Linked DNA regions of Bradyrhizobium sp. WD16. The protein of the gene in region 2 binds, or shares a complex with, the protein of the main gene of each other region. Links are inferred from orthologs where the notes say so. Each region holds a gene or a part of one and is shown on either strand. Other genes may lie near its edges. The genes, in order: DB459_RS22965 and eno.

The links.
Region 1: the proteins of eno (region 2) and DB459_RS22965 are in contact, whole or in part, in a solved structure (PDB 2FYM), measured with the Escherichia coli proteins. The link is inferred for Bradyrhizobium sp. WD16 from one-to-one orthologs.

The regions. Positions count from the first base shown.
Region 1 is NZ_CP028908.1:4,981,729-4,985,620, forward strand. What follows is about bases 100-3,681. They hold DB459_RS22965 (Rne/Rng family ribonuclease), read left to right. Parts: upstream 100-436; coding sequence 437-3,481; downstream 3,482-3,681. Other genes in these bases: dctA (C4-dicarboxylate transporter DctA), read right to left, coding at 3,600-3,681. In the rest of the region: more of dctA, read right to left, coding at 3,682-3,892. UniProt on the Escherichia coli protein: Endoribonuclease that plays a central role in RNA processing and decay. Required for the maturation of 5S and 16S rRNAs and the majority of tRNAs. Also involved in the degradation of most mRNAs.
Region 2 is NZ_CP028908.1:4,497,808-4,501,085, forward strand. Bases 1-2,968 are described here. They hold eno (phosphopyruvate hydratase), read left to right. Parts: upstream 1-820; coding sequence 821-2,116; downstream 2,117-2,968. Other genes in these bases: kdsA (3-deoxy-8-phosphooctulonate synthase), read left to right, coding at 1-169; queF (preQ(1) synthase), read right to left, coding at 180-665; DB459_RS20915 (hypothetical protein), read left to right, coding at 2,315-2,968. Outside these bases: more of DB459_RS20915, read left to right, coding at 2,969-3,118; DB459_RS20920 (septum formation initiator family protein), read left to right, coding at 3,163-3,278. UniProt on the Escherichia coli protein: Catalyzes the reversible conversion of 2-phosphoglycerate (2-PG) into phosphoenolpyruvate (PEP). It is essential for the degradation of carbohydrates via glycolysis.

The DNA.
Region 1 (3,892 bases), 480 kb from region 2 along the record:
GAGCGGCCGCCCGGCCCGGATGGACACCTCAATGGTCGACATCCTCCAGGGTTCCGGGGTCGCACCTCTCAACCGGAGCCGCTTCAGCCGGTCACGATGCCGCGAGGCATGGTTGCGAAGGCCGGTTGTGTGGCCGGCGAGCGCCTCCTGCGCTGCACCGATCCGCCAGCGACGAATAAAGGCGGCTGTCCTGCCGCACCGCATAGAACGGGCCGACGCTTGATGCGCCAGACTCAATTGCCAATCTCAGCCGCCGCGAAGTCGCCGACGCGCGCCATCATGGCGCATCGGCTGTTCGCCCGACCTGAGCGGGCAAAGCGCATCGAGAGCTCCTTCGGCCTTCCCCTCACCCCCGAATCAGGTGGACCGTCACCCAACCCCGCCGCGCGCCTTGCGCCGGCCGACAGACGGGCGTTCCGCCGCCGAGAGTTTTCCAATGCCAAACAAGATGTTGATCGATGCCACCCATCCGGAAGAAACCCGGGTCGTGGTGGTCCGCGGCAATCGCGTTGAAGAGTTTGATTTCGAGTCAGCCCAGCGCAAGCAGCTCCGCGGTAATATCTACCTCGCTAAAGTCACCAGGGTCGAACCCTCGCTGCAGGCCGCCTTCGTCGAATACGGCGGCAACCGGCACGGCTTCCTGGCCTTCAGCGAAATCCATCCCGATTACTATCAGATCCCGGTTGCCGACCGGCAGGCGCTGATCGAGGCCGAGGAGCGCGCCCACCGCGAGGCTGAGGAAGAATCCGAGCACCGCGATCGTCGCCGTCGGTCGCGCCATCGCGGCGCGCGCCGCCGCGGCCATGGCGAACGGGTGCGCAGCGAAATCGTCGAAGGTGGCGCCGAGGCGCCGGCCGCCGCATTCGAGGGCGAGGCCCAGGCCGTCGCCGAGGCAAGCCATGGCGAAGCGCCCTATGGCGAGGCTGGACACGCCGAAGCGCAGCACAATGATGCAGAACTTGGCGAAGCGCGTCGTGCCGATGCCCGCCATGACGACGACGGCCGCGAGCTGATCCACGACGATCACGCTCACGATGACGACGTGCCGCCGGTGGTCGCCCGCGGTTTCGACCGGCCTGACGTCGTCGCCGCGAGCGGGGAAGCCGCCGACGAGTATCACGACGACGAAACCCACGGCGGCGAGTTCGGGGCAGCCGACGATCGCGATGGCGGCCACACCGAGGACGATCACGGGCACCCTGACGACCATGAGCACCATGGTGAGCCTCATGCCGTCGAATTCGCTGCCGACACCGGCGAAGCGGTCGAGGCCGGGGCCGACGACGACGAGGATGACGACGAGGACGACGAAGAGGAGACCGAAGACGAAGCGGTCGAATCCGTCGGCGGCGACGACGCCCTCGAGGAGGTTCCCGAGCGTGCCTTCCGGCCTCGCCGCCAGTACAAGATCCAGGAAGTCATCAAGCGCCGCCAGGTGATGCTGGTGCAGGTCGTCAAGGAAGAGCGCGGCAACAAGGGCGCGGCGCTGACCACCTACCTGTCGCTCGCCGGCCGTTACGCGGTGCTGATGCCCAACACCGCCCGCGGCGGCGGCATCAGCCGCAAGATCACCTCGGCCCAGGACCGCACCCGTCTCAAGGAGGTCGTGCAGGATCTCGACGTGCCCGAGGGCATGGGCATCATCCTGCGCACCGCCGGCGCCTCGCGCACCAAGCAGGAGATCAAGCGCGACTTCGAATACCTGATCCGGATGTGGGAGACGGTGCGCGACCTCACGCTGCAGTCGCAGGCGCCCACCCTGGTCTACGAGGAAGGCTCGCTGATCAAGCGCTCGTTGCGCGACCTCTACAACAAGGAGATCGACGAGATCCTGGTCGCCGGCGAGGACGGCTACCACGAAGCCCGCGATTTCATGAAAATGCTGATGCCGACGCATACCCGCGCGGTGAAGCTCTATCGCGACCAGCAGCCGCTGTTCTCGCGCATGGGCGTCGAGAGCCAGCTCGACGCGATGTTCTCGCCGACGGTGCAGCTGCGCTCGGGCGGCTATATCGTCATCAACCAGACCGAGGCGCTGGTCTCGATCGACGTCAACTCTGGACGCTCGACCCGCGAGCATCACATCGAGGACACGGCGCTCAAGACCAATCTCGAGGCGGCGGAAGAAGTCGCGCGGCAACTACGGCTGCGCGACCTCGCCGGGCTGATCGTCATCGATTTCATCGACATGGACGAGAAGCGCAACAACCGCTCGGTCGAGCGCAAGCTCAGCGAGTGCCTGCGCCATGACCGCGCCCGCATCCAGGTCGGCCGGATCTCGCATTTCGGCCTGCTGGAGATGTCGCGCCAACGCATCCGCGCCAGCGTGCTCGAGAGCTCGACCGAGCCCTGCCCGCATTGCGGCGGAACCGGTCACGTCCGCTCGGTCGCCTCGGTGGCGCTGCAGCTGCTGCGCGGCCTCGAAGAAGTGCTGATGAAGGGCGCGACCCACAATCTCGTCGTGCGGACCCGCACCGAGGTCGCGCTCTACGTCCTCAACCACAAGCGCGGTCATCTGCGCGATCTCGAGAACAGCTTCAAGGTCACGCTGTCGATCCTCGCCGACCCGACCGTCAACGGCCAGCAGTCCTATGTGATTGACCGTGGCGAACAGGTCCACACGCTGGAAGCGGCCAAGGCGCTGCTCGCCGCCCAGGCGGCAGCGGCGCCGCCTGCGCTGATCGAGCCGCCCGATGAAGACGAGTTCGGCGACTTCGAGGGCGAACTCGAGAGCGAGGACACCGAGGAAGCCGCCGAGGGCGCTCCCGCCGAGGAATCGGGCGAGGCTGGCGAAGGCGGCCGTCGCCGCCGGCGGCGGCGACGGCGTCGCGGTCGTAGCGGGGAAGCCCGCGAGGGCGCTCCCGGTTCCGAGGAGCAGCTCGAAAGCCCGGCGATCGTCCCGTCCGACGATGCCGAGCCGAGCGAGACCTCCGAGGTCGATGAAGGCGAAGGCGCCGAAGACGAGTCCGAGGAGCGTGAAGGTCAGGAGCAGGTCGAAGCTGGTGGTGAGCGCCGTCCGCGCCGCCGTGGACGCCGCGGTGGCCGGCGCCGCCGGGGCGGTCAAGACGGTGCCGAAGGGCAAGAGCATGAGGGCTCGGCGGCAGCCATTTCCGACGAGCTCCACGTCTCGCCGCCGGACGTCGCAGAGGCCGTCGCCGATCTGAACGGCGCCGCGCCGGTTGAAGCGCCGCAGGCGCCCGCCGCGCCGGAAACCGACAGCGGTGACGGCGACACCACCAAGCCCCGCCGCGGCTCGACGATTCGTGAGAAGGTGAGCTTCTTCACGGCCGAGCCGCAGGGCGACGCCGCGCTGCCGCCCGCCGAAGCCCCGGCCCCCGCGGCCGAAGCCGCTCCGTCGCCGGAGAGCGCCCCGGCTCAGCACATCGCTCCCGCGCCACAGGCGCCGGCGCCGCAGCCGGCCGAATCTGCCGCGCCGCGCAAGGCCGGCTGGTGGTCGCGTCGCTTCGGCGGCGGCAACTGAAGACGACGAGGTCGGCGGGGGAGCCCTCGCGCCGGACGGATCGAGTTGCGAGCCCTTGAAAAAAAAACGCCCGGCCGATCGGCCGGGCGTTTTCGTCTGGGGTCGACGTGCCGGCGGCTCAGCCGGTGGTGATCGCCGTCTCGACGTCGGACGGATCGACGGTCCGGTTGAGCGCGGCATTGAGCTTGTCGCGATCGAGCTCGCCCTCCCACCACGAGACGAACACCGCGGCAACGCCGTTGCCGGTGATGTTGGTCAGCGCGCGGCATTCGCTCATGAACTTGTCGATCGAGAACACGATCGCCATGCCGGGCACCAGTGCCGGATTGACCACGCTCAGCGTCGCCGCAAGCGTGATGAAGCCTGCGCCGGTGACGCCGCTCGCGCCCTTGGAGGTCAGCATCGCCACCA
Region 2 (3,278 bases):
GCTGGCGCGGGCCGCGGTGGCGGTCGGGGTGGCGGGGGTCTTCATCGAGACCCATCCGGACCCCGATCACGCCCCGTCCGACGGGCCGAACATGGTGCCGCTCAAGGAGTTCGAGGCCCTGGTGGCGCGGCTCCAGGCCTTCGACCGGCTGTCGAAGAATCTCGGCTAGGCGCCGCCGCTCAGCCGCGGCCGCGATAGGCCGCGACGCCCTGGTCGGGCAGCCACAGGTTCTTGGGCGCGCGGCCGGTCTGCCAGAACACGTCGATGGGAATGCCGCCGCGCGGATACCAGTAGCCGCCGATGCGCAGGAAGCGCGGCTCGAGTTCGCGGACGAGGCGCTTGCCGATCGAGACGGTGCAGTCCTCGTGGAAGGCGCCATGGTTGCGGAAGCTCGCCAGATAGAGCTTGAGCGACTTCGATTCCACCAGCCAGTCGCCGGCGACGTAATCGATCACCAGGTGAGCGAAATCCGGCTGGCCGGTGATCGGGCACAGGGCGGTGAATTCCGGCGCGGTGAAGCGGATCAGGTAATCGTCGCCCCGGTGGGGGTTGGGAACGCGGTCGAGCGTCGCCGTCTCCGGCGAGGCGGGCAGCGGCACGGGCTGGCCGAGCTGCAGGGCGGGGGCTTTTGATTTCGGTCGTCTGGCCATGGGGGTCTCCATCATCCCTGATAGCCAATCCCGCCGCTGCGGTCATCGCCGCCGGGGCATTTTTTGCATGGTAACGAGCCGGTGGTCAGGCGGCATGGGCGGCCTTTTCCGGCCGGCGGTGTTCCTGTAGAAGCGGCCGCAATCCGCCCAAAGCAGAGAAGGAAGCCCCCATGACCGCCATCGTCGACATCATCGGCCGCGAAATCCTCGACAGCCGTGGCAATCCCACCGTGGAAGTCGATGTTGTGCTGGAGGACGGCTCGCGCGGCCGTGCCGCGGTGCCGTCGGGAGCATCCACCGGCGCCCATGAGGCGGTGGAACTGCGCGACGGCGACAAGGCGCGCTATTCCGGCAAGGGGGTCCGCAAGGCCGTGGACGCCGTCAACGGCGAGATCTTCGAGGCCATCGGCGGCATGGATGCCGAGCGCCAGGTGCAGATCGACGAGGCCCTGATCGCCCTCGACGGCACGCCCAACAAGAGCCGCCTCGGCGCCAATGCCATTCTCGGCGTGTCGCTTGCGGTCGCCAAGGCCGCGGCTGAGGCCGCCGACCTGCCGCTGTATCGTTACGTCGGCGGCACCTCGGCGCGCACCTTGCCGGTGCCGATGATGAACATCATCAACGGCGGCGTGCATGCCGACAACCCGATCGATTTCCAGGAATTCATGATCATGCCGGTGGGCGCGGCGAATTTCGCCGACGCGCTGCGCTGCGGGGCGGAGATCTTCCACACCCTCAAGGCCGAGCTGAAAAAGGCCGGACACAACACCAATGTCGGCGACGAGGGCGGTTTCGCCCCGAACCTGCCGTCAGCCGACGCGGCGCTGGAATTCGTCATGGGGGCGATCGCCAAGGCCGGCTACAAGGCGGGCGGCGACGTCATGCTGGCGCTCGATTGCGCTTCCACCGAATTCTTCAAGGACGGCAAATACGTCTATGGCGGCGAGAACAAGACCCGCAACCGTTCCGAGCAGGCGAAGTATCTCGCCGACCTCGTTGCCCGCTATCCGATCGTCTCGATCGAGGACGGCATGGCGGAAGACGACATGGAAGGCTGGAAGGAACTGACCGACCTGATCGGCAGCAAGTGCCAGCTGGTCGGCGACGACCTGTTCGTCACCAATGTCACGCGGCTGGCGGACGGTATCAAGAACGGCCGCGCCAACTCGATCCTCGTCAAGGTCAACCAGATCGGCTCGCTGACCGAGACCCTGGCCGCGGTGGAGATGGCCTTCAAGGCCGGTTACACCGCCGTGATGTCGCACCGCTCCGGCGAGACCGAGGATGCCACCATCGCCGATCTCGCGGTCGCCACCAATTGCGGGCAGATCAAGACCGGTTCGCTGGCGCGCTCCGACCGCACCGCCAAGTACAACCAGCTCCTGCGCATCGAGCAGGATCTGGGGGCCCAGGCCCGCTATCCCGGGCTTTCCGCGGTCAAGAGCGCCGGGGCGCGCGGCGCCTGAACGGTGGGTTCCATCGCGGGTTCCTTGCTGCGGGCGAAAGGTTGTGCTGCTATGAAGCCTCGCCCGCCGGCAGCAGCGCCCAGCTCGTGGTGATTCACCCTTGAGCTGTTGGACTGTCCCGGCGTGGTGCGACAGGTCTTTGCACTGCACACGCTTTCAGTGGCCGCGCCGAGCGGCCATGCTGACGGGGAGCCACCGGTGGACCAGACCACGTACCCCTCTATCGGGGATCGCGCTGCCGCGACCGCCGCGCTGATCGCGCACGTCGTCAATTCCGTCGATCAGGCGAGGGCGGTGGCGGCGCCGTTCTTCCATCTCGAGTTCGACCGCGTCTTTCCCGACGCGGTCTATGATACGATGCTGCTGGCGATGCCGGAGTCGTCCGATTACCGGCCGATGCACGGCCGCAGCCGTAGCAACGATCTCGCCGACGGCACCCATACCCGCGTCAAGATCGATCTGTTTCCGGAATACATCCGCCACCTGCCGGCGCCCAAGCTCGCGGTCTGGCGCATGGTCGGCGATGCCTTGTGTTCGGAGCCGCTCAAGAACGCCTTCCGGCGCAAGCTCGAGCCCGGGCTGCGCAAGCGCTTCGGCGAGGACTTCGCCGCCGTCGGGATGTATCCGATCCCGATCCTGACCCGCGACATCCCCGGCTATCGCATCGCGCCGCATACCGACACCCACTGGAAGGGCATTACCGTCCAGTTCTATCTGCCGGCGGACGACGCCAACACCGACATCGGCACCATCATGCACGAGGTCCGGCCCGACGGCTCGAAACCGAAGGCCGCGAAGATGCGGTTCGGCCGCAATTCGGGGTATGCCTTCGCGGTGGGGGACGACACCTGGCATTCCGCCGACCCGGTGCACGATCGTGTCAGGACCCGCGACAGCATCCTCCTGACCTATTTCGTCGATGCCGGGCCGCTGCGGGTCCTTCGTAACCGCGGCAAGCGTCTCGGTAATTTCGTCCTCAACGAAATCCGCCGCCGGATTTGATGTGCTTTTAAGCCGGCATTAACCGCGCCCTCGCATCGTGGGGCATGGTCTCCCGCACGCGATTCAAAGCCATTCTGACCGGCCTGGCGCTCTACGCCATGGCCGCGGCGCTGATCGCCTATTTCGGCGTCAATGCCTATACGGGCAAGTATGGCCTGAC